3 linked regions of the Fodinicurvata sp. EGI_FJ10296 genome follow. Each later gene encodes a partner of the first gene's protein in a complex. Links are inferred from orthologs where the notes say so. Each region holds a gene or a part of one and is shown in the gene's direction. Other genes may lie near its edges.

Region 1 (11,361 bases):
TCGTCCCGGTCTTGCCGGCAAGCGGCTTGCCGATCGACTGGAGCCGCTGGCCGGTACCCCGCTGAATGACGCCTTCCATCATCGAGACGACCTGATACGCGCTTACGGGATCCGCCACACGCTCGCGGTCGTCGGGCAGTGCCGGTGTTTCCTGACCATTCCATGCGACGTTCGTGCAGTCATTGCAGCCCCGTTCGTCATGTCGATAGATCGTCCGGCCAGTCCGGTCCTGAATGCGGTCGATGAATGTCGGTTCGATCCGCAGGCCGCCGTTGACGAGCATGGCATAGGCCGCTGTCAAATCGAGAGGCGTGGTTTCGCCGGCCCCGAGCGCCATCGAGTACAGCAGCGGCATTTCTTCATAGATGCCGAATTCGCTCGCAACCTCGCGCACCCGCTCCAGACCGACTTCCTGCAACAGCCGAACCGTCATGAGGTTGCGCGAACGTTCCAGGCCGACGCGCATCGGCGCCGCCCCGAGAGAATCGCCGCCATAGTTAGTCGGTCGCCACAGTCCCTGACCCGCCCCCTGGCTGATGGCGACCGGCGTGTCATAGAGGATCGTGCTCGGGGTCAGCCCCGCTTCGAGCCCTGCGAGGTAGACAAAGGGCTTGAAGGCGGAGCCGGGCTGACGTTCTGCCTGGGTGGCGCGGTTGAACTCGGATCGCTCGAAGCTGTACCCGCCCGTCGTCGCCATCACGCGTCCCGTATGCGGATCCATGACAACGACCGCGCCTTCGATCTCGGGGATCTGCCTGAGGGCGAAACGCGGGATCAGGTCGCCTTCCGCAACCGCCTCGCTCGCCTCCTCGTCGCGGGGGGCGGCTCGATAATCCGGCCGGTTTACAGAGGCATCGGCGGCGACAACATCGCCAAGGGCGAGCACGTCCTCGACCGACTGCGGCGCTGGCCCGGGGGACCGCCCGTCGCCACGGTGCGGCCGGGCCCAGGACACGCTTTCCAGATCCATCCAGCCGCGGCTGCGATCCTCGAACCCGATCAGCGCACCGTCGGCATCGATTTCAAGAACGACGGCCAGCCGCCAATCCTCTATCCCGGCCGCGTCCTCGTCGTTGGCCCTGATATCGCGCAGTTGCTCGGGCCAGGCATCGAAATCCGCCATATTGGCAATCGGTCCGCGCCATCCGAACCGCCGGTCGTAGTCGACCAGACCGTTGCGCAGGGCCTGGCCCGCCACCCGCTGATAAAAGGGATCGACCGTCGTCCGGACCGATAGCCCGCCTTCATACAGGGTGGTGTCGCCGTATATCCGTTGAACGATCCGTCGGACTTCCTCGCTGAAGTAATCCGCGCGGACCACGTCCTGCCGCAGTTGATTGGTCACTTCCAGGGGCGCGGCCACGGCCTCGGCATGCTCATCTTCGGTGATGTAGCCGTCGTCAAGCATGCGATTCAGGACATAGTTGCGCCGGGAGACGGCCGCTTCGGTACGCCGGGTCGGATGGTAATTGTTCGGTGCCTTCGGCAGGGCTGCCAGATAGGCGATTTCTTCCAGATTCAGTTCCGAGAGCGAGCGGTTGAAATACGCAAGTGATGCCGCAGCCACACCATAGGCGCCGCGGCCCAGATAAATCTGATTCAGATAGAGTTCGAGGATCTGGTCCTTGGAGAACGTCCGCTCCATGCGCAAAGCAATCAGTGCCTCGCGTATCTTGCGATCAAGGGTAACGTCCGATGTCAGCAGAAAGTTCTTCGCCACCTGCTGCGTGATCGTGGACGCTCCCTCCGGGCGCTGGCCGCTGCCAATGTTCCGGATGTTGGTGACGACGGCCCGGACCAGGCTGGTCGGATCGATGCCGCTGTGGCCGTAGAAATTCTGATCTTCCGCGGCAATAAATGCCTGGCGCACGCGCTCGGGAATGACATTGATCGGCACGAAAAGGCGATTCTCGATCGCGAATTCATCCAGCAGCCGGCCGTCACTGGCATGAAAGCGGGTTGTTACCGGCGGCTCGTAGTCGGCGAGCTGCCGATAGTCAGGCAACCTCAAGCTGAAATGGCTAAGCGCCCCATAGGCGGCGGCACCGCCGACGACGGTGACGATCAGTAGTGAAGATATAAACCAACCCAGAATGCGCATGCCGTTCTATCCACCGTTCCGACTATGTAACTACCGTCCGATCACTCCCGGCCAGACCTGCAAGCCTCCCGAACCAAAGCCGTTCCACCCCATACCGCCTGCATCAGACAGAGTCGGACCGGACCGATTCGCATCATACATCCGGACTGGGTAGCGCGCGATTGTGACCCGTTCATGACCAGCGGAAGCACCAGTCGCTGAAGACCTGACCCCGAAGTGCCCTGCCGATTGCGCGCGGTCAAGTCGTCAGGGAAGTATGAGTGCCATGAGTGCCCCGATGTCACAGCACCCTGTGCCGTGTCGAACCAGCGGATGCGCTGAGGCCCATCCAGCACCCGTTCAATCTAGCGCCGGGCCAGTCCCGCCAGATTGGGGGCCCTGAAATAGTCATCCACTGCGCCGGCGATGGTTTCAATCATGGCCTCCAGATGGGCCGTGTCACTCAACTGGCGCTCGTCCTCCACATTCGACAGATAGCCCAGCTCCACCAGGGCGGAGGGGACATCCGGCGCCGTCAGTACCGCGAAACCGGCCTGTCGGTGAGAATTCGACAGCATGCGCGTCACGCCGCCCAGCGCCGTCACCAGATGATCCGCGATCAGGCGGGATTGATTCTTGGTGTCACGCTGGGCCAGGTCGATGAGAATCGACGCGACCATATCGTCGGTTGGATCGAGCACCACGCCGGCAAGGGCATCCGCGCGGTTTTCCCGGGCGGCAAGCATTTCGGCTTCCCGGTCGGAAGCAACCTCGGACAAGGTGTAGACCGACGCGCCACGAACGTTCTGGTTCTCCATGCTGTCGGCGTGAAGCGAGAGAAACAGGTCGCCGTCAGCCTGACGGGCGATCCGGACCCGGTCGCGCAGCCGCAGGGTCTCGTCACCGTCACGGGTCAGGACGACCCTGTAGCCCCCCCGGTCCAGAAGCGCCTCGCGCAGCATTCGTGCCGCCCTGAGAACAATCGTTTTCTCCATAGTGCCGGAAACGCCGACTGCCCCGGGGTCGATACCGCCATGCCCGGCGTCGATCACGACTGTGCGCACGGCCGGTCGATTGGGCCGTATCGGCGGCATCGGAACATCGAATGGAACGCCGTCCACTGCGACCGGTCCGGATTGCCCAACGCTCCGACCCTCACCCTCCGGCCCCCCCCCGTCAGCCGTCGACATCACGGCAGGTCGAATCGGCGGCAGCGGCAGTCCACCGAGATCAGGCATATCCGCAGCTACCTGCCGTGATACCGGCGCTACGGCTGCGATGCGGCGGCGTGGCGCGGTCGTAGCGCTACCGTCCGACGACTCGAAAACGGCGACGGTACCGCCGGACCGATTGCCGTCCGTCGCGCCATCTGCCCCTGCCCCTGCCCCGTCAACGTCGGGACGACGATCCGGGATCGGAAACTCGGGAATATCCGGAGGAGCGCGCGGCGGAGTACGGGGCGATGAAGCGGTTTCCGACGCCGCATCGGCGGCCGGCGAACTGCCGTGCCGTGTCCCGTCGGCTTCTCCTCCGTCGGCCGTCCAGGCGCCGGTCTCCGCCGGTTTCTCGACGAGATCGAGCACGAAACGTGCTGGACCCTCGTCGCGGGCGGGGATGAAAAAGGCGTCCGAAATGGCAACCGGTTCTGTCATCGTCAGAAGAACGCGGCGTGCGCCGTCCGGCGAGCGCCCCACCTCGAACCGGCCAACGAGACCGATACCCGGCCCCTCGGAGGCGGCGCGCCAGTCGGTTGCGGGAAAATCCAGAATAACTCGATCGGGATCGCTGAGCGTGAGGATCGAGAACGCCCGCTCGCGACTCATTTCGAGGACAAAACGGGTCCGGTCGCCGTGATCACCCATCCGCTGAGCCGTCACGACCGCAGCTGCCCCCGAACCAGTCGCGTTTGCCGACTGGCCAAGCGCCGACACCGGCGGCAAGGCAGCGAGTCCCGACAGGACCGCTACCAAGAGTGTTATCAGCAATCCTGGCCTGCCCATGCTACCTCGCCATTGGATATACCTCCCTTATTATAGAAGAAAATCAGTACCTTCAATCGAAAAGGTAATGTAACGCTTGATCCATAGGCGACAATATGAACACAAGTCATTCGCCGCTCGCCGGGATCGCGATGGCGATCGCTGCCGGCTTCAGGCGATTCGCCGCACCGCCAGCGCCCCGATAGTGTGGCGCGCCACACTATCGAGCGATCACAGCGTTCCGGCACGGCGCCCGGCGTTCGGCTGAACCCGAATCGACTTTGTTTTCAGTGAATTCGGACATTGTGGAACCGGCACTCAACGTCTATTGTCACTTTGCGACATAGTATGTGTGCCGGCCTCCGGTTGGCGTTTCGGTATTCTGTACCGGAGATTGCCCTGGGATCCAGAGTTACGGACAAAATCGCCGCAGAATGCAGCGGTAGCGTCCTTTCTTCCAGGATCACCGTGTGCCTGCCGATGATTTCGACCGGGGCTTCCATCACCCCGACGCGATCGACTTCGTTACGGCCGATTGGCCGGATCAAAGGGCTGGGGCAAGTCCGTCCGCCGACAGGCGACGGCACACATGTGAAAGGTAACGGTGTAACCGGGGTTGACCTGACGCTTCCTGTTTATGGGCGGCGCCATGTCCGGAGACGGCTGGTATCGGTCCTGGCTTGCTGTCACAGCGCCGTTCCGAGTTCGGCCTGCCGATCCGCATACCCCCCTAAGCCAATGACGCGTTGTCGGCTCCGTCGTGTCGCACGGCTGTCGGCGGTTGCGTCGTAAGGATCGTTCATGACTAAGAGAATGCTTATAGACGCGTCTCATCCCGAGGAGACCCGCGTCGTCGTACTTGACGGTAATAAGCTCGACGAATTCGACTTTGAGACATCAAGCAAGAAGCAACTGAAGGGCAATATCTACCTTGCAAAAGTAACGCGGGTTGAGCCCAGCCTTCAGTCAGCCTTTGTCGAGTACGGCGGAAACCGGCACGGCTTCCTGGCCTTCTCCGAAATTCATCCGGACTATTATCGAATTCCCGTCGCCGACCGCGAAGCCTTGATCGAAGAAGAATCGAAGGCTGCCGCCGAGGCCGGCAAAGCGGCGCGCCAGGCCGCGGCCCAAGGCAACGCGATCGATCAGGATGATCCGTTTGGCGATCCCCGAGACGAGGACGACGGCCGGCGCGGCTCAAGATCGGCTCAGAAGTCGCAGCAGAACGGCGGCGACAACGATGACGACGACGAGGATATCGAAACTGTCGGCGGCGACGACATCGACGAAGCCGCGCAGACCGGACCCGTCCGTCCGAAGCGCAGCTACAAGATCCAGGAAGTCATCAAACGGCGTCAGATTCTTCTGGTTCAGGTCACGAAAGAGGAGCGCGGCAACAAGGGTGCCGCGCTCACGACCTATCTGTCTCTGGCGGGCCGTTACTGTGTCCTGATGCCGAACACGCCGCGCGGCGGCGGCATCAGCCGAAAGATCGTTTCGCCAAAGGACCGCAAGCGCCTCAAAAGCATCCTTGATGATCTGATGATCCCGGAGGGCATGGCCGTCATCCTGCGCACGGCCGGCCTGGAACGCACCAAGGCCGAGATCAAGCGCGATCTCGACTATCTTCTGCGGCTTTGGGACAACATCCGCGAAACCACGCTGCAAAGCACGGCGCCGACGCTGATTTACGAAGAAGCGAACCTCATAAAACGGGCCGAACGCGACCTCTATACCAAAGACATCGACGACATCCAGGTCGCTGGCGAGGAAGGCTATCGCACGGCCAAGGATTTCATGAAGATGCTGATGCCCAGCCATGCCCGGCGGGTCAAGCCGTACCGGGATGGGCATATACCGCTCTTTCAGCGCTATGCAGTCGAAAGCCAGATCGACGCCATGCACAGCCCGACCGTCGCGTTGAAATCGGGCGGCTATGTCGTCATCAACCCGACCGAAGCGTTGGTCGCGATCGACGTCAACTCCGGCCGGTCGACGCGTGAGCGCAATATCGAGGAAACGGCCTACAAGACGAATCTCGAAGCAGCCGATGAAATCGCCAGACAACTCCGGCTCCGCGATCTGGCCGGCCTGATTGTCATCGATTTCATCGACATGGAAGACGATCGGCACAATGCGGCGGTCGAACGGCGCCTGAAAGAAGCGATGCGACAGGACCGGGCCCGAATTCAGCTCGGCCGGATCAGCGCTTTCGGCTTGCTGGAGCTGTCGCGCCAGCGGCTGCGCCCCAGTCTGACCGAGACCCATTTCGAACCCTGCCCGCGCTGCAACGGTACCGGTCTCACGCGGTCGCTCAGCAGCTCCGCGCTGCATCTGCTGCGGGCGATCGAGGAAGAAGGCATCCGAAGCCGATCGGCCGTGGTCCGGGTTTCGGCCGCGACGGACGTCGTGCTTTTCGTCCTGAACGACAAGCGTGCGGCACTGACCGAAATCGAACAACGTTACGCCTTTTCGGTCATTCTGGCGCGCGACGACACCCTCATACCGCCCGAACACCGGATTGATCAGGTCCAGGCACGATCGGCTGAGGAAATCGCCGCCGCCGAAGCCCGCGCCGCCGCCGCCGCCGCCGAACAACGACTGATCGAAAAGCAGGCGGCACAGGCGGACGAGGAGCTGGTGGACGAAGAACTCGACGGCGAGGACATCGTCCCGGTTGGCGCGTCCGCCCCGGCCCCGATCCTGGCCCCGGATGCGGCTGAAGAGTCCGATGACACCGAAAGCGCCAGACCGTCCGACGGCCAGAACGGCGACGAATCCGGTGCCGAGGGTCGCTCGAAGCGCAAACGCCGCTCACGCTCTCGCCGGCGGCGGCGTGATGATCGACCGGAGGAAAACACCGAGGAACGGCAGGAGGAGCGAGCAGAGGACGCAACGTCCGGCCCGACCGCGGACGACATCGCCGCAGCGCCTGTCCAGGCGCCGATCCCTCACCCGACCGAGCCCCCGCGTCCTGCCCAGGAAGCCCGGATGGGCGCCGACGCCGTGGACACTCGGGCCCCGGCAGCCGATCGCAAAGACGACGACAAGCCGGTCGGCGGCGAGAGACAGCGGCCACCCGGCGGCTGGTGGGCGCGTCGCCGAGCGGCGGCGGAGGCGGCAGCCAGCACCTCGGTTGCCCGTGACGATGTTCCGACTGCTACTCCGGCCGAATCCTATCGGGCGGAAGAGCACCGGTCTGACATCAGCACTCTCGATGACGCCGAGAATGTTCTGCCCGTCGACGAGAACGCCGACGATGACGAGATCGGTGAAGTCTTCCCCTCGTCCAGTGGGGCCTATGAAGATGAAACCGAAGAGGAACGTCAGCGCAGGCGGCGACGGCGCGGCAAACGCGGCGGGCGGCGGCGGTCCGGCCGGCGGCGTGACGAGGACGGCGTCGAGGAGGAAGACGACGATGTGGCGGCATCTGCAGAGTTCGCCAGCGGCGATCGCGACGCTGATCTCCACGATGGCGACGGCGTCACGGCTGCGGAGATCCCAGTTGAGCCGCTGAAGCCGGCCTCCGAGGAGACTGAGACCCTCCAGCGGCAGGATCGGACACCCGAACCGTCAGAGCCACAGGTCGACGAAGCAGCGGCGGAATCCGCCTCAGGCTCCCCGGAATCAGCTACCGCCATCAGCGGTGCTGTGACCGAACCGGCCGAGGGTTCCTCGGACACTGCGCCGGCGGACCTGCAGACCGGGACGCAACCCGAGGAGGCTCCGGCAAAACCCAAAGCCAAGCCTCGGGCGCCCAGAAAGCGGGCTGCAGCAAAGACGCCGGAGGAAAAGACGGGCGAAACCAAGACCGGAGAGACGACGGCGAGGAAGTCAAGAAGCCGCAAGGCGGCGACGACGACCGATACCGAGGCACCGGCCGAACCGAAGCGTAGCAGGGCACCGAGAAAATCCACCAAAGCCGCTGCTGCATCCGGTTCGGGAGACGACGCTGGCGCATCTGACGGCCCGGCCTCGGCAGCTTCAGCCGCCGAGGCCGATGGACAGGAGAAAGCGACCAAAGCGCCCGCAAAGAAGGCGACGACACGCAGCAAGAGCGGCACGGCCAGTGCCAAGGCCACCGGGAAAACCGCTTCAACCGGTACCACCAAGCGCGCTGCAGCGTCGAAAAAGACGGGCTCGACTGCAACGAAGGACGACGACGCAGGCGAACCGAAGCCATCGGCAGCAAAAGCCCCCGGGCGCAGCCGGTCCCGCGCAGGCAAAGCTGCCAATGCGGACACCCCGGCAGCGTCTGATGGCGAGGCCAAATCCGAAGCAGCACAGAGTGGTTCTGGTCAAAGTGAGTCTGGTCAGGGGCACTCTGATCGGGGGCACTCTGATCAGGGCGATGCCAAAAAGCCGCGTCGCGGCTGGTGGGCGGCAAGAGGCTGATCAACCGGCGCCGCCGACGGCGCGCCGATCTGTAATCCCGGATGCGGGTCTGATGCGGCGGGGCGGACGGTGGTCCGTTCCGCCGCATTCGCGTTTTGTCTTGAGTGCCAGCAATAATCGGCCGCAGGCCGCAGAAGGATTGCCAGAAAAGCCTGGGGGAGGGTCAGGGGTGCCGACGAAAGTCGGAGCCCCTGTCACCCTTGATCCAGTCCTGAGCCGCGGGACTCAGGAATCGGCATCCGGCTGGGCGTCCGGTGCCGCGGAAGCAAAAGCCGGCAATCCCATGCAAGTGTCGTTGATTGCGGTGATGGTCGGATATGCCGTCAGATCGATATTCATGCGTCGGGCATTATAGACCTGAGGGACCAGGCAAATATCGGCAACGGTGGGGTGACCGCCATGACAAAAGGTGCCCGTTTCATCCGACTTCGAGAGAATTGCTTCCAATGCCGAGAAGCCTTCATCAATCCAGTGACGGTACCACGCGTCGATCTTTTCCTGCGGCAGGCCGGCTTCGTCCTTCAAATATTCCAGCACCCTCAGGTTGTTGAGAGGGTGAATGTCGCAGGCGATGGTGCTGGCAATGGAGCGTATCCGCGCCCGGGCGAGCGTATCCTTTGGCAGTAAGGGCGGATCCGGATACTTTTCTTCGAGGTATTCGATGATGGCCATCGACTGGTTCAGGACCTCGGGGCCGTCGATCAGGGACGGCACGAATTTCTGGGGGTTCAGCGCCGCATAGGACGGCGCTTTTTGTTCGCCCTTTCGAAGATGGACGTACACGGCTTCGTGTTCGACATTCTTGAGCAGCAGCGCGATACGAACCCTGAAAGCGGCTGAAGATCTGAAGTACGTAAATAATTTCATCGGGCTTCCGGTTTTCGAGGGAAGGCAGGATACGAAAGAGCACCTGCGCTGTCGGTGCGGGACGCCGCCCGCGCGGCGCCGATACCAGCGTTGTACGGTGAGAGTTTAGCCCAATGGTCGCCTTCCGCCAACCTGTGCTGACGAAACGGAGTATCGCGGATACCCTTATAGATTGAATAGACTTCCATTAAACAACTATTAGCATTAGCCTGATATCTCCTGACATCGAGGGGCCATTGCGAGGGAGTACAGACATGGTATAACCCGCGGGAATTCGCATGATAGAACGTCGTGCGATCCAACTTCGTGTGATCCAGTTCGGGGCCGCCCCACTTCGGCGTAGCGTCTGCAGGAATGCGGGCTGCCTCGGAGCTTGGCCGGATAGGAATAACGGCAATGCCGAATGCCGCGACAATCATGATCGTCAATGGTCCCAATCTCAATCTGCTCGGCGTACGCCAGCCCGACATCTACGGCACAGAAACGCTTGGGGATATCGAGGCGGCCTGCGCAGAGCGTAGTGCCACATTGGGGTTGGAATGCGATTTCCGCCAGACGAACCACGAAGGTGAGATCGTCAGCTGGACCCATGAAGCAAGATCGAACCATGACGGCATTATTATCAACGCGGGTGCCTATTCGCATACTTCGATTGCAATCCTCGACGCGTTGCGGGCGTGCGACCTTCCCGTCGTGGAAGTTCACATGACTAACATACACAGCCGTGAATCGTTCCGGCACCACTCCTACATAAGCCTGGCGGCGACCGGTATGATCTGCGGGTTCGGCAGCCAGGGATACTTGCTGGCGCTCGATGCAGTGGCTCGGTTGATCGCGGAAAAAGAGTGAGAAATATGACGCAATTCAATATCGACGGGGACATGATCCGCACCCTCGCGGAAATCCTGAAAGAAAGCGGCCTGACCGAAATTGAGTACGCCGAGGGTGAGAGTCGCATTCGTGTGGCTCGGCACGTACAGATTCAGGCCACGCCCGCTGTCCCGGAACTGGCGGCCGCTCCCGCGGAACCGCCGAAGGCAGAAACGCCCGCCGGCCCGCCAGCTGGCGCGGTTACGTCGCCGATCGTGGGAACCGCCTATCTGGCATCGGAACCGGGAGCCAAGCCGTTCGTTTCGGTCGGTGACGCCGTCAAGGCCGGACAGACCGTTCTGATCGTGGAAGCGATGAAGGTTATGAATCCGATCCGCGCACCGAAGGCCGGAACGGTCCGTGAAATTTTCGTTAGCGATGCGCAACCTGTGGAGTTCGGTGAACCGTTACTGGCAATCGAGTGACGGCGGCACGGATCGGAGATATCGATGTTTGAAAAGATCCTGATCGCGAACCGCGGCGAGATCGCGTTGCGGATCCATCGGGCCTGCCGCGAGATGGGCATATCGACCGTGGTCGTCCATTCCACGGCCGACGCCAACGGTATGGCCGTGCGGTTCGCCGACGAAAGTGTCTGCATCGGACCGCCATCGGCAAGAGAGAGCTATCTCAACGTGCCGGCGATACTGTCGGCCGCCGCTATTACCGGCGCCGACGCCATTCATCCCGGCATCGGCTTCCTGGCCGAGAACGCGTCGTTTGCCCAGATGGTCGAGGAGCACGGGTTCGCCTTCATCGGACCGACAGCTGAACACATTCGTATCATGGGCGACAAGATCTCCGCGAAATCCGCGGTGACGGCGGCAGGCCTACCGGTCGTTCCGGGCTCGGAAGGCGCGATCACCGACTTCGAGGATGCGCAGTCACTGGCCGACACTGTCGGCTACCCCGTGCTGATCAAAGCCGCATCGGGCGGCGGCGGGCGCGGTATGCGGGTTTCCCGCGGGCCGGACGATCTTAAGGACGCCTTCGACGAAGCACGATCCGAGGCACGATCGGCGTTCGGGGACGACGCTGTATACATGGAGAAGTATCTCGAAAAGCCGCGTCACATCGAAGTTCAGATCATCGCCGACCAGCACGGCAACTGCGTCCACCTGGGCGAGCGCGACTGTTCGGTTCAGCGCCGTCACCAGAAGGTCATTGAAG
Region 2 (9,993 bases), on another replicon or contig:
CTGGAGATCCTTGCTGCCGTAAAGGCGGCCACCGGCTTGCCCGTGCTGACCGATGTTCACGAGCCGGGACAATGCGGGCCGGTGGGCGATGTCGTCGATATCCTGCAGATTCCCGCATTTCTCTGCCGCCAGACGGATCTGTTGCTGGCGGCGGCGGCCACAGGCCGGGTCGTGAATATTAAAAAGGGCCAGTTTCTGGCGCCTTGGGACATGACAAACGTTGCAGCAAAGGTTTCAGGTGCGGGTAGTGACCGTATTCTGCTGACCGAACGCGGCGTTTCTTTCGGTTACAATACCCTGATTACCGATATCAGATCGCTTCCGATTATGGCTGATACCGGATACCCCGTGATCTTCGATGCCACTCATTCGGTACAGCAGCCGGGCGGACGGGGGCAGTCGAGCGGCGGCCAACGCGAATTTGTACCCGTTATGGCCCGGGCAGCCGTCGCTGCCGGGGTGGCCGGATTATTTATCGAGACTCATCAGGATCCGGACAGCGCACCGAGCGACGGGCCGAATATGGTACCGCTGAGCGACATGGAGCCGCTGATCCGCCGTCTGCAATCTATCGATGCGGTAGTCAAAGAACAGGATTATTCCGTATAAAGTGCGAGCGACAGCACAAGGCCAGAATAGGAAGAATGCCATGGCAGCAATAATCGACGTTCATGCCCGGGAAATATTGGACAGCCGCGGGAACCCGACGGTAGAGGTCGATGTCGGCCTCGATAGCGGTGCCTTCGGTCGTGCGGCCGTGCCGTCCGGTGCATCGACAGGCGTTCACGAAGCGGTTGAACTGCGTGACGGCGATGCATCACGCTATGGCGGCAAGGGAGTCACGAAAGCAGTCGACTCTGTTAATGGCGAGATATTCGATACCGTCGTTGGCATGGAGGCCAGCGACCAGGGCGCCCTGGATCGGATGCTTATCAACCTGGACGGTACTGAAAACAAGAGCCGACTGGGTGCCAATGCGATGCTGGGCGTGTCCCTCGCCGTCGCCAAGGCTGCGGCCGAAGAAACCGGCCTGCCGTTGTACCGGTATGTCGGCGGGACCTTCGCCCGGACGCTTCCGGTGCCGATGATGAACATCGTTAATGGTGGCGCGCACGCGGATAATCCGATCGATTTTCAGGAATTCATGATCATGCCGGTTTCGGCGCCGTCACTGACGGAAGCCGTACGAATGGGGGCTGAGGTTTTCCATTCCCTGAAGAAGATTCTGAAAGATGCCGGGCACAATACCAATGTTGGCGACGAGGGCGGATTCGCGCCGGCGTTGAAATCCGCCGACGAAGCCCTTCAGTTTATCATGAAGGCCGCAGAGAAAGCCGGCTATCGGCCGGGTGAGGATATTCTGCTGGCATTGGATTCCGCATCGACTGAATTCTACCGCGAGGGGCGCTATCATCTAGAGGGCGAGGGTAAAACCCTCGATGCCGCCGGCATGGTGGCGATGTACACCGATCTCTGCGCCCGCTATCCAATCGCATCGATTGAAGACGGCATGGCGGAGGACGACTGGGATGGCTGGAAGCACCTGACCTCGGAGCTCGGGTCGCGAGTTCAGTTGGTTGGCGATGATCTGTTCGTCACCAATCCAGCCCGTCTGTCGGACGGTATCGAAAAAGGCGTGGCGAATTCGATCCTTGTGAAGGTCAATCAGATCGGCACCTTGACCGAGACGCTTGAGGCCGTCGATATGGCGCACCGGGCCGGATATACGGCCGTGTTCTCTCATCGATCGGGCGAAACGGAGGACGCAACCATCGCGGATCTTGCGGTTGCCACCAATGCCGGACAGATCAAGACCGGATCGCTATCTCGCACCGATCGCGTTGCGAAATACAATCAGCTCATTCGGATCGAGGATGCCCTTGGCGATCTGGCGCGTTTTCCTGGTCGCAAAGCAATAAAAGGGTATGGTGGCTGAGGAACCTGTAGTCGGAGCACAGACACAGCATCTAGGATCAGCGCCAAGCTTGAACGCTAGATGCTGTGTCTGCTGCCCGCAGATTGACTTCGCAATCTAAGTCATTGAAATACCACCAAAAAGCAATTGACGGAAGTGCCGGGGCGTGATCGATTGGTGTGATGATGTCCGCCGCCCGCATGAAACGTTGCCTTCACCCCGTAATCTGGCCCGTAATCGGGCTCGGACTGATCGCCTATTTCCTGATTCATAGCGTCGAGGGCAATCACGGCCTCATCGCGCGAGAGACGCTGATGGATCGCATTATCCGAGCTGAGGCGGCGCTTGGGACATTGAGTTCGGAGCGCCAGGTGCTCGAACGTCGGGCTCGGCGGCTGTCAGCCGCGGCCCTCGATCCGGATATGCTTGATGAGCGCCTGAGGGTGATGCTCAACTATTCTCATCCAAATGAAGTGATAATCTATCGCCAACGCCATTCGGATCACGACGGAAACGCGCCTGTTCGCCAGAACTGAACAATAAGTGCGAATATTAAATATGCGTGATTGTTGCGGTGCAGCAAACGAATTTCATCCAATATAGCCCTTTACCGCTACGCTGATCCTTGCATATTTGGGTTCCTCACGGTATCGCTTGTGTACCCTGCGGATGGCTGAGCATTGACTGCTGCCGCCTCCGCGATACCAATGAGCAGCCTGGAGGATCCCTTGGCCACGACGAAGCGTCGCACATCCGGTCGGTCAAAATCCGGCGATATGAAGGCATCAAAAGAGGACCTTCTTCATTACTATTCCGAAATGTTGCGGATCCGGCGATTCGAGGAAAAAGCCGGCCAACTTTACGGCATGGGATTGATCGGCGGATTTTGTCACCTGTACATAGGGCAGGAAGCGGTCGTCGTCGGCATGCAATCCGCGCAGGAGCCGGCGGACAGCGTCATAACCGGCTATCGCGATCATGGTCATATGCTCGCTTGCGGTATGGACCCCAAGGGTGTCATGGCCGAGTTGACCGGTCGTCGCGGCGGATATTCGAAAGGCAAGGGCGGTTCGATGCACATGTTCTCGCGGGAGAAGAAATTCTTCGGCGGGCACGGTATCGTGGGCGCACAGGTCCCGCTCGGAACCGGATTGGCATTCGCCCACAAATACAACGAGGACGGCGGCGTCAACGTCTGCTACTTCGGCGACGGCGCGGTGAATCAGGGCCAGGTTTACGAGAGCTTCAACATGGCGGCGCTCTGGCATCTGCCCATCGTCTACGTGATCGAAAACAACCAGTACGGCATGGGAACCTCAGTGGCGCGGCATTCGGCCCAGGCCGATCTGTCCAAGCGCGGCCAGGCCTATGGAATCCCCGGACGGCAGATCGACGGAATGGACGTTCTGGCAGTCCACGAAGCCGCCGACGAAGCTCTTGATCATGCGAGATCCGGCAATGGCCCGTATCTGCTTGAGATGCTGACCTATCGGTATCGCGGGCATTCGATGTCGGATCCGGCCAAATACCGCTCGCGCGAGGAACTCGATGAATACCGCTCCAAGCGCGATCCGATCGAACAGGCCAAAAGCCGCCTGATCGACGGCGGTCACGCGACAGAAGACGAGTTGAAGGGGATCGATAAAGAGATCCGGGCCACCATCAACGAAGCGACAGAGTTTGCCCAGCAGAGTCCCGAGCCGGACGAGTCGGAACTCTGGACCGACGTCCTGATCGAAGCCTGATCGACAGGTGGTCGGCCAGCAGCCGCACCAACCCTCGACGCGACCCGATTCCGAATAAGGTGCTTATGGCGCCGGCCTTGAGGCCGCGCCGATTTCCGGAGGAGATCCGATGCCGATCCAAGTCCTGATGCCGGCTTTGTCCCCGACTATGACCGAAGGCACACTTGCCTCATGGCACAAGAAAGAAGGGGACAAGGTCGACATTGGCGATGTCCTCGCCGAGATCGAGACCGACAAAGCGACAATGGAAGTCGAAGCGGTCGATGAAGGCACAGTGGGCAAAATCCTGATCGAAGAAGGAACGGAAGGGGTTGCGGTCAATACGCCCATCGCCCTCTTGCTGGGTGAGGGTGAAAGCCCGGACTCTCTGGATCAGGCCGCCAAATCGCCGCCGAGCGGAACCGACGCCAGCGGCAAGGGGAAGGATGAAGCTGCTCCGGCCGCTTCCGCCGAGGCCCCGCCTGCCCAGGCGAAGTCGTCGCCGGCTTCGGATGGCGGGGATGCTGTCGACGATGACGCTGCGGATGAAGCGGAGGCCGCGTTCTACAAGGAAACATCGCGGGTAACCCTGCGGGAAGCATTGCGCGATGCCATGGCGGAAGAGTTGCGCCGCGATGGCAAGGTCTTTCTGATGGGCGAGGAGGTCGCAGAGTACGAAGGTGCCTACAAGGTAACGCAGGGCCTCCTGAAGGAATTCGGCCCCAAGCGCATCATCGATACCCCGATTACCGAGCATGGCTTCGCCGGCCTTGGGGTCGGAGCGGCCTTCGGAAAACTGCGTCCGATCGTGGAATTCATGACCTTCAACTTCGCCATGCAGGCGATGGACCAGATCATCAATTCTGCCGCCAAGACGCTGTACATGTCCGGTGGCCAGATGGGCTGTCCCATCGTATTCCGCGGGCCCAATGGCGCTGCTTCGCGCGTTGCTGCGCAACACAGCCAGGATTACGCCGCCTGGTACAGCCAGGTGCCTGGCCTGAAGGTGGTGTCGCCGTATTCCGCCGGTGACGCCAAAGGGCTCCTCAAGGCTGCCATTCGCGATCCTAATCCGGTGGTCTTTCTGGAAAACGAGATGCTCTATGGGCAATCGTTCGATGTGCCCACCGATGCTGATTTCATGGTCCCGATCGGGAAAGCCAAAGTCGTCCGCAAGGGCACCGACGTCACGTTGGTCGGATACTCCATCATGGTCGGCCGCGCCCTCGAAGCAGCGGATGCACTGGCGGAAGAGGGCATCGAAGCCGAAGTCATCGACCTTCGCACGATTCAGCCGATGGATGTCGATACGATCATCCGGAGCGTGAAAAAGACCAACAGGATCGTTACCTGCGAAGAAGGCTGGTCCTTTGCCGGTATCGGCGCCGAAATCGGAGCGCAGGTCATGACCCACGCTTTCGACTACCTCGATGCGCCGGTGGCCCGGGTGGCACAGAAGCCGGTTCCGCTGCCATATGCCGCCAATCTGGAGAAAATGGCGCTTCCGCAGGTCGCCGGGATCGTCGATGCCGCCAAATCCGTCTGCTACCGATGAGCGTCTTTCGCCCGTCATCACGCTGAACCGAGAACGACCGGCCGTATTGCCCGCGCCGGGTGCCCAGGGAGAATTCGATGCCGACCAACATCCTCATGCCGGCGCTGTCGCCGACCATGACTGAAGGAACATTGGCGACTTGGCACAAGAACGAGGGAGACAAGGTCGAAATCGGCGACGTCATCGCCGAGATCGAGACCGATAAGGCTACCATGGAAGTGGAAGCTGCCGACGAGGGCGTGATGGGTAAGATCCTTGTCTCCGCCGGCACCGAAGGCGTCCCTGTCAACGAACCTATTGCCATTCTTCTCGAAGAGGGCGAGGACGCCTCGGCGCTCGACCAGGCACCCGATCCGTCCGGTGGTGCCAAAGCGCAGTCGCCACAGTCGGAAGGCGGCAACGGCAAGCCGGAAGAGAGCGGGGCCGCGGACAGCAATGCCGGTGGCTCGTCGGGCGAAACGCCACCGCCTCGAAACAATGCCGGAGCGGATCCGGGCGGCAAGGCGCCACCGGCGCCGAAGACATCCGAAGGCAAGAGAGTCCTGTCGAGCCCGCTGGCACGGCGGATCGCTGAGGGTGCCGGGATCGATCTGACAGCCCTGAAGGGATCCGGCCCCGGTGGTCGCATCGTCCGCGCGGATGTCGAGCAGGCCATCGAACGCGGCACCGCTGCCAAACCCAGGCCAGAAACGGCACCAGCTGAAGCAGAAAAGGCGCCGGCTTCAGCGCAGGCGGGGCCCAAGGCAGCCGGCACTGGCCCTGATCCCCGGCAGCTCGCCACTGCTTACGGAATCCCGTTTACCGAGCAGAAAGTCAGCCAGATGCGCAAGGTCATTGCGCGTCGCCTGACGGAGAGCAAACAGACGGTCCCGCATTTCTACCTGACGGTCGATTGCCAACTGGACGCACTGCTGAAGCTGCGCAAGGAGCTGAATGCGCAGGGTGAGGAGGCGGGCATCAAGCTGTCGGTCAATGACCTCATCATCAAAGCGGTCGCTGCAGGTCTGAAGAAAGTGCCGGCGGCGAATGCCGCCTGGGCCGAAGATGCCATTCTTCTTTACGACCGTGCCGATATCTCGGTCGCAGTGGCGACGGAATCGGGCCTCATTACGCCGATCATCAAGGACGCCGGAAGCAAGGGGCTGGGCACGATCTCGTCGGAGATGAAGGACCTGGCGAAGCGCGCACGCGACAACAAGCTGAAGCCCGAAGAATTTCAGGGCGGCACGTTTTCGATTTCCAATCTGGGTATGTACGGCATCTCCGATTTTGCAGCCATCATCAATCCGCCCCAGGGTTGCATCCTCGCCGTCGGCAAGGGTGAGCAGCGGCCGGTCGTCAAGGATGGGGCGCTGGCCGTCGCAACAGTTATGACATGCACCCTGTCCGTCGATCATCGGGTTGTCGACGGGGCGATCGGCGCGGAGTTTCTGCAGGCATTCCAGGCACTGGTCGAGAATCCGCTAGGGTTGATGCTGTAGACCGAACCCCGAGGTCCGTCGCGCCTCGAACGAGATAACGATCGACCGGCGGGCGCATTCGGCGCCGCCGCCGGCTCACGGACGGAGGTTATTGGGACATGGCTGAGACGAAGTTCGATCTGGTGGTCGTCGGCGGCGGTCCGGGTGGTTATGTCGCCGCCATCAGGGCGTCGCAGCTCGGCATGAAAGTCGGTCTGGTTGAGCGCGAACATTTGGGCGGGATTTGCCTGAACTGGGGCTGCATCCCGACGAAGGCGCTGTTGCGCAGTTCCGAAATCATGGGAATCCTGAACCATCTCGACGAATTCGGGTTCAGCGCCAAGGATATCAGCTTCGACATCAAGAAGGTGGTCAAACGGTCGCGGGCGGTGGCCGGCCAGCTTAGCGGCGGCGTGAAGCAACTGCTGAAGAAGAACAAGGTCACTGTCTTCGATGGCCATGGCAAATTGGCCGGTGGCGGGAAGGTCGCCGTCGAAAAGGATGGAAAAACGACCGAGACGCTTGAGGCAAAGCATATCGTTCTCGCGACAGGGGCAAGAGCAAGATCGCTGCCCGGCATGGAACCGGACGGCAAGTCCATCTGGACGTACAAAGAGGCCATGGTGCCCGAAACAATGCCGAAATCGGTGCTGGTTGTGGGTTCGGGCGCGATCGGTATCGAATTTGCCAGCTTCTACCGCACCATGGGGGCCGAAGTGACGGTCGTCGAAATGGTGGATCGCATTCTCCCGGCCGAGGATATCGAGATCGCCAATTTTGCCCAGAAGGCGTTCAAGAAGCAGGGCATGAAGATCTATACCGGTGCGAAGACGGAAAAAATCGAGAAGACGAACGACGGCGTGAAGGCGACAATCTCGGTTGGCGGCAAGACGGAAAGCATTACGGCTGAAAAGGTTGTCATGGCCGTCGGTATCGTCGGCAACACTGAAGATATCGGCCTCGACAAGACGAAGGTGAAGGTCGACCGCGGCCACGTCGTCGTTAATGAATGGCTGGAAACAGACGAGCCCGGCGTATACGCCATTGGCGATCTGGCCGGCCCGCCGTGGCTTGCTCACAAGGCAAGCCACGAGGGTGTAATCTGCGTCGAGAAGATCGCCGGCGTAAAGGATGTCCACCCGCTCGATGTCGACGGAATTCCCGGCTGCACATATTGTCAGCCACAGATTGCCAGCGTCGGCATCACCGAACAGCAGGCAAAAGACCAGGGCTATGAGGTCAAGGTCGGGCATTTCCCCTTCATCGGTAACGGCAAGGCGATCGCTCTTGGCGAACCCGAGGGGATGGTGAAGACCGTTTTCGACGCCAAGACCGGCGAATTGCTCGGCGCTCATATGATCGGCGCCGAAGTCACGGAGCTGATCCAGGGTTATGGTATTGCCAAGACCCTGGAAACGACCGAGACCGATCTGATGCATACGGTCTTCCCGCATCCGACGCTGTCGGAAATGATGCATGAAAGTGTGCTGGACGCCTATGGTCGGGCGATCCATTATTAAGGTACCGAGGGGAGTGATCAGCGGCGAGGCAGGTCCGGCTATGCTGGCGACAATTGCTGGCAGACCCGGCCGCGTATCGCCGCTTCTCCGCCGTACCGTTTGAAAAGGCTGATACCATGACTGTCACCGATGTGGTGAAACACCGTCATCCCGAGAAGCGCAACCGGCCGGACAATCCGATTCAGCGCAAACCTTCGTGGATTCGTGTCAAGGCTCCCACGTCGAAACAATACCAGAGCACCCGCAAACTGATGCGGGAGCTGGATCTCGTCACGGTTTGTGAAGAAGCGGCCTGCCCCAATATCGGGGAGTGCTGGTCCAAGGGTCACGCCACCGTGATGATCCTGGGGTCGGTATGTACGCGGGCTTGCGCGTTCTGCAATGTCGCGACCGGCCGGCCGGATCAGGTCGATCCGCACGAACCCGAGCACATTGCCGAGATGGTCGAACGTGTCGGCCTTCGGCATATCGTCATCACATCTGTCGACCGTGATGATTTGTCCGATGGCGGGGCGCGGCATTTCGCTGATGTCATCGGCGCCGTCCGCGACCGGGCGCCAGATACGACTATCGAAATCCTGACTCCGGATTTCCGCGGCAAACGTGGCGCCCTCGAGATCGTGGTCGAGGCTCGCCCCGACGTTTTCAACCACAATCTTGAGACTGTCCCCAGGCTTTATCCCGGCATTCGTCCGGGCTCGCGGTATTTCACCTCGCTGAAGTTGCTGGCCGAGGTAAAAGAGATCGATCCGGCCATCTTCACCAAGTCCGGCATCATGGTCGGACTGGGCGAAGCGAAGGAGGAGGTCTATCAGGTGATGGACGACCTGCGCGCAGCGGATGTCGATTTCATGACGATCGGGCAGTATCTTCAGCCGACGCCCAAGCATGCGCGTGTCGACCGGTTCGTCGAGCCGGACGAATTCTCGGCCTATGAGGGCGTCGCCCGCGGGAAGGGTTTCTTGCTGATTTCCGCTTCTCCACTGACGCGTTCGTCATACCACGCCGACAGCGACTTCGCACGCCTTCGGGCGGCCAGGGAGGCAAAGCTCTCGGGCTTGCCCTCCATGAATCTGGTCGACCTGATCGACGGCGCCGCGGAATAGCGGAGCGGAGCTTTTGCCGCATGAAACGATCGAGCGGGTTCTGCCCTACGGCTGTGACCTGCTCATCGGCATCGTCATGGATGTCGGTCGATACCCCGACTTTCTCAAATGGGTCCGCTCTGCTCGGGTCCGTCGAAAGGGGAACGACCAGATCGACGCCGATTTGCTGATCGGACACAAACTGTTTACGGCGCCCGTATCAGCCAACCTGGTTCGATGCGACAACGGCAGGATCGAGATCCGCTACCTTCGTGGACCAGTCAGGGATTTTTCGAGCACGTGGCTCATCCAGCCTGTTCAGGGTCGGGAGACTGATGCCCCATACACTGAACCCCCAGACACTGACGTCGAAGGCAGCGGCGGCGTCGCTTCGCGAGTACGCGTCACTGTCGATATCAAGCCAGGTCTGATCCAGGCGCCAATCATCAATGGTCTCTTTGACCGAGGCATGGTTCGGCTCGTTGAAGCATTTGAGGCGCGTGCCCATGCGCTGCATGGATCAGAGCCCGGCTGGAATGGCGGACCGGAAGGAACGGGTCAGGTCGATGCGGCAGTGCGCTCCAGCAACTGAAGCGCATAAAGTGTAGCCGCAGAGCGTATGTCCGAACGATCACCCGAAAACACGAAACGCTCGGTTGTGACCGGAAATCCACTTCGACCGGCGCCGAACCAGACGAGCCCAACCGGCTTTTCAGTCGTGCCACCGCCGGGCC
Region 3 (4,331 bases), on another replicon or contig:
GCTGGCCGGCGAGAACAGGGACACGGTACTGGCGGCGCTCAGCCGCGCCACGCCATTTCTGCGCGGTCAGATCGGCCGGCAGGTACGGCTGAAATTTACACCGACGCTGCGATTCGAGATCGATACGCGGTTCGATGATGCCGATCGCATGGACAATCTGTTGCGCTCGCTCGAACCGAACGTCGAACGGACCCTTGCGGATGTCGCCTTCGGAGACGACGGGATCGAAGGCGGGATTGAAGGCGGGAACGAAGACGCCGACGGCGATGACGAGACCGTGCCGCGCAAGGATGAGCCCGGCAGGGAAGACAGCTGATGGGCCGGAAGAACAAGGGACGTCCTGTCCACGGCTGGATCGCTTTCGACAAACCTGCTGACATGACATCCACCCAGGCGCTGAACAGGGTGCGTCACCTGTTCAACGCGGCCAAGGCCGGCCATGGCGGCACGCTGGACCCGATCGCGACCGGCATGCTGCCGATCGCATTCGGCGAAGCGACCAAAACCATGACCTATACGGTCGATCAGACAAAGGTCTATCGCATCACCGTGGCCTGGGGCAGCGAAACCGACACCGACGACCGCGAGGGAGCGGTGACGGCGCGCTCGGATCGTCGACCCGCGCGCGAAGAGGTCAAGGCTGTTCTGCCACGCTTCGTCGGCACCATTACCCAGATTCCGCCCGTGTACTCTGCTCTGAAGATCGACGGCCAACGGTCTTACGATCTCGCCCGCGAGGGCAAGACCGTCGAGCCGAAACCCCGTCAGGTTACGATCCATTCCATTGAGCTGGACGACGCCGACACCCGATCGGCCATCCTTACGGTCAAATGCGGCAAGGGCACATATATGCGGGCGCTGGCAAGAGATATCGCCAGGGAACTGGGTGCCTGCGCCCATATCCAGGAGATCCGGCGTCTGGCCGTCGGAGCGTTTACCCTTGACGTGGCCGTGACACTGGATCAATTAGAGGCGTCCGCTGAACGAGGGACGTTGGACGATCATTTGCTTCCTGTACAGACCCCGCTGGACGACATCCCGGCGGTGGCCGTGACAGAGCAGGAAGCGCAGCGGCTGCGAAACGGACAACCGGTGCCTCTGCTGAAACGTTCCGACCTGCAGCGTCTTCGGACGCTGGAGACTTCGGACGACGGCATTGTTCTGGCGCTACTCGGGCAGACCCCGGTCGCGCTGGCAACGTATGGCGCGGCCCAGATTCAGCCGGTGCGTCTATTGAACCTTTTGTGATCAGGAGAAAACGATGTCGATCACCCAGGAACGGAAACAGGAACTCATCAAAGAGTTCGCCAAGGACGACAAGGACACCGGTTCGCCGGAGGTCCAGGTGGCCATTCTGACCGAACGGATCACCAATCTGACCGAACACCTCAAGGTCCACAAGCAGGACTACCACAGCCGTCGCGGTCTGCTCATGATGGTCGGATTGCGTCGACGTCTGCTGGATTATCTGCGGCGCAAGGAAAAGGCCCGCTACGACACCGTCGTACAGCGGCTGAAGCTCCGTCGCTAACCGTATGATCGACGAAGACCCGGGAAAAAGGTGCGATCCGATTGCCGTCGACCCCGATATTGTAGACGGCAACGGTGATGCTCTGCCCGGGGCTGAGGACCGTGACGCGCCGCCGATGGCTTTTCGCCATCGGCGGCGTTGCCATTTCTGACAGAGACGAAACACTGAAACTGACGGCCGGCAAGGGCTGGCCAACCCGTTCGCTCAATGGGGAGCGAGGGGTATCCGATGGAAGGAAGAGTATATGTTCGACATTCACCGCAAGGAAATCGAGTGGGGCGGACGCCCGCTGATTCTCGAATCCGGCAAGATCGCCCGTCAGGCCGACGGCGCCGTGCTGGTGACCTACGGCGAAACCACGGTATTGTGCACCGCCGTGGCCCAGAAGTCCGCGAAGCCCGGGATTGATTTCTTTCCGCTGACGGTGAACTACCAGGAAAAGGCGTTTGCCGCAGGCAAGATCCCCGGCGGATTCTTCAAGAGAGAAGGACGTCCGGCCGAGAAGGAAACACTGACTTCCCGTCTGATCGACCGTCCCATTCGTCCGCTGTTCGCCAAGGGGTTCTCCAACGAGACCCAGGTCATCTGCACCGTGCTGAGTCACGACCTTGAGAACGATCCCGATATCGTCGCCATGATCGGCGCCTCTGCGGCGCTCACCCTGTCGGGAATCCCGTTCCTCGGCCCGATTGCCGGCGCCCGCGTCGGCTATATTGACGGCAAATACGTCCTGAACCCGCGCCTCGACGAGCTGCCGAACAGCGCGCTCGATCTGGTTGTCGCCGGGACGGACCAGGGCGTCATGATGGTCGAGTCCGAAGCTCACGAGCTGTCCGAGGACGTCATGCTGGGCGCCGTCACGTTCGGCCACGAACAGATGATCCCGGTCATCGACGCGATCATCGATCTGGCCGAAGAATGCGCCAAGGAACCCTGGGCGGTTCCGACGTCGGATACCTCCGCCGTTCGGGAAAAGCTGATGACCGCTGTCGGCGACAAGCTGCGCAAGGCTTATCGGATCACGGCGAAGCAGGAACGCACGGACGCGGTTGCCGGCGTCAAGCAGGAAGCCATGGCCGCCATCGCAGACGACGATGCCGCGCTGGCGTCCTTTTCGTCGGTGATGAAGGCGCTGGAAAGCGACATCGTCCGCTCCAACATCCTGGAAACCGGTCAGCGGATCGACGGCCGCGATACCCGCACGGTGCGGCCGATCGTTTCCGAGGTCGGCGTTCTGCCGCGTCTCCACGGTTCAGCCCTGTTCACGCGCGGCGAAACGCAGGCTCTGGTGGTGACCACGCTTGGCACCGGCTCGGACGAACAGATCATCGACCAGCTCGAAGGCAGCTACCGCGAACACTTCATGCTGCACTACAACTTCCCGCCCTACTCGGTCGGCGAAGCGCAGTTCATGAAGCCGCCCGGCCGCCGCGAGATCGGCCACGGCAAGCTGGCTTACCGGGCGATCAACCCGATCATGCCGGCGAAGGAAGATTTCCCCTATACCATTCGCGTGGTGTCGGAAATCACGGAGTCCAACGGCTCGTCGTCGATGGCCACCGTCTGCGGCACATCATTGTCAATGATGGACGCGGGTGTCCCGATCAAGCGGCCGGCAGCCGGGATCGCCATGGGGCTGATCAAGGAAGGCGACAAATACGCCGTCATCAGCGACATTCTCGGCGACGAAGACCACCTGGGCGACATGGACTTCAAGGTGGCCGGGACGGATGCCGGCATCACCGCGCTCCAGATGGACATCAAGATCACGTCGATCACCAAGGAAATCATGGAAGTCGCGCTCAACCAGGCGCGCGACGGCCGGATCCACATTCTTGGTGAGATGGCCAAGGCACTCGACACCTCACGTGGAGAGGTCAACCAGAACGCACCGCGCATCACCACCCTGCAGGTGCCCAAGGACAAGATCCGCGAAGTGATCGGCACCGGCGGCAAGGTGATCCGTGAAATCGTCGATACCACCGGCGCCAAGGTCGATATCGATGACGATGGCACGGTAAAGGTCGCCTCGACGGACGCCGAAGCCGCGCAAAGGGCGATCGACTGGATTCAGTCCATCGTTGCCGTCCCTGAGATCGGCAAGATCTACACCGGCAAGGTCGTCCGGTGCATGGACTTCGGTGCCTTCGTCAACTTCCTCGGCTCGCGGGATGGATTGGTGCACATTTCCGAACTGCGCCCGGAACGGGTCAAGGCCGTCTCCGACGTTGTCGCCGAGGGCGATTCGGTGAAGGTGGTCGTGATCGGCTTCGACGATCGCGGAAAAGTGAAGCTGTCGATGAAGCGCGTCGATCAGGAAACCGGCGAATTCATCGAAGGAGAAACGGCCTCCTGATTATCGGAGTGCCGCATATGGATGGCCAGAGGGCGGGCAACCGCCCTCTGTGCTTTCCTGACAGATCATTGAGAATATCTATCGTGCCGTACTAATCGGCACTCGGCAGCATCGCGCCCAGAGCCCGTCCACCAAAAATGTGAAAGTGCAGGTGTGGCACTTCCTGCCCGCCGTCGTCGCCGACATTGCTCAAAAGCCGATAGCCGGGATCTTCGACACCCATTTCTTTCGCAATGCGGCCGGCCGCCCGAATAAGCGCGACGACTTCGTCTTCTGATGCATTGGCGCTGAAATCGGCGAACGACCTGTAGCGGCCCTTTGGGATTACCAGAACGTGAACAGGCGCGCGTGGCTGGATATCCTTGAACGCCAGTACATGCTCGTCCTCGAAAACCTTGTCGCAAGGGATTTCGCCCCTGAGAATGCGAGCGAAAATATTGGTAT

What was found.
Region 2: the proteins of ABZ728_RS16225 (region 1) and eno are in contact, whole or in part, in a solved structure (PDB 2FYM), measured with the Escherichia coli proteins. The link is inferred for Fodinicurvata sp. EGI_FJ10296 from one-to-one orthologs.
Region 3: the proteins of ABZ728_RS16225 (region 1) and pnp are in contact, whole or in part, in a cryo-EM structure (PDB 9QH0), measured with the Escherichia coli proteins. The link is inferred for Fodinicurvata sp. EGI_FJ10296 from one-to-one orthologs.

The regions. Positions count from the first base shown.
Region 1 is NZ_JBFCVL010000007.1:85,046-96,406, forward strand. The notes cover bases 4,495-8,654. They hold ABZ728_RS16225 (Rne/Rng family ribonuclease), read left to right. Parts: upstream 4,495-4,860; coding sequence 4,861-8,454; downstream 8,455-8,654. In the rest of the region: ABZ728_RS16215 (penicillin-binding protein 1A), read right to left, coding at 1-2,101; ABZ728_RS16220 (N-acetylmuramoyl-L-alanine amidase), read right to left, coding at 2,446-4,065; maiA (maleylacetoacetate isomerase), read right to left, coding at 8,680-9,321; aroQ (type II 3-dehydroquinate dehydratase), read left to right, coding at 9,718-10,170; accB (acetyl-CoA carboxylase biotin carboxyl carrier protein), read left to right, coding at 10,176-10,616; accC (acetyl-CoA carboxylase biotin carboxylase subunit), read left to right, coding at 10,641-11,361. UniProt on the Escherichia coli protein: Endoribonuclease that plays a central role in RNA processing and decay. Required for the maturation of 5S and 16S rRNAs and the majority of tRNAs. Also involved in the degradation of most mRNAs.
Region 2 is NZ_JBFCVL010000005.1:60,676-70,668, forward strand. The notes cover bases 1-2,792. They hold eno (phosphopyruvate hydratase), read left to right. Parts: upstream 1-649; coding sequence 650-1,936; downstream 1,937-2,792. Other genes in these bases: kdsA (3-deoxy-8-phosphooctulonate synthase), read left to right, coding at 1-609; ABZ728_RS11655 (septum formation initiator family protein), read left to right, coding at 2,101-2,451; pdhA (pyruvate dehydrogenase (acetyl-transferring) E1 component subunit alpha), read left to right, coding at 2,692-2,792. In the rest of the region: more of pdhA, read left to right, coding at 2,793-3,660; ABZ728_RS11665 (pyruvate dehydrogenase complex E1 component subunit beta), read left to right, coding at 3,770-5,194; ABZ728_RS11670 (pyruvate dehydrogenase complex dihydrolipoamide acetyltransferase), read left to right, coding at 5,272-6,675; lpdA (dihydrolipoyl dehydrogenase), read left to right, coding at 6,774-8,174; lipA (lipoyl synthase), read left to right, coding at 8,291-9,280; ABZ728_RS11685 (SRPBCC family protein), read left to right, coding at 9,357-9,851; ABZ728_RS11690 (nicotinamide-nucleotide amidohydrolase family protein), read right to left, coding at 9,818-9,993. UniProt on the Escherichia coli protein: Catalyzes the reversible conversion of 2-phosphoglycerate (2-PG) into phosphoenolpyruvate (PEP). It is essential for the degradation of carbohydrates via glycolysis.
Region 3 is NZ_JBFCVL010000001.1:482,029-486,359, reverse strand. The notes cover bases 1,434-4,331. They hold pnp (polyribonucleotide nucleotidyltransferase), read left to right. Parts: upstream 1,434-1,775; coding sequence 1,776-3,887; downstream 3,888-4,331. Other genes in these bases: ABZ728_RS02210 (histidine triad nucleotide-binding protein), read right to left, coding at 3,979-4,331; rpsO (30S ribosomal protein S15), read left to right, coding at 1,434-1,531. Outside these bases: 30S ribosome-binding factor RbfA, read left to right, coding at 1-316; tRNA pseudouridine(55) synthase TruB, read left to right, coding at 316-1,248; more of rpsO, read left to right, coding at 1,262-1,433. UniProt on the Escherichia coli protein: Involved in mRNA degradation. Catalyzes the phosphorolysis of single-stranded polyribonucleotides processively in the 3'- to 5'-direction. Also involved, along with RNase II, in tRNA processing.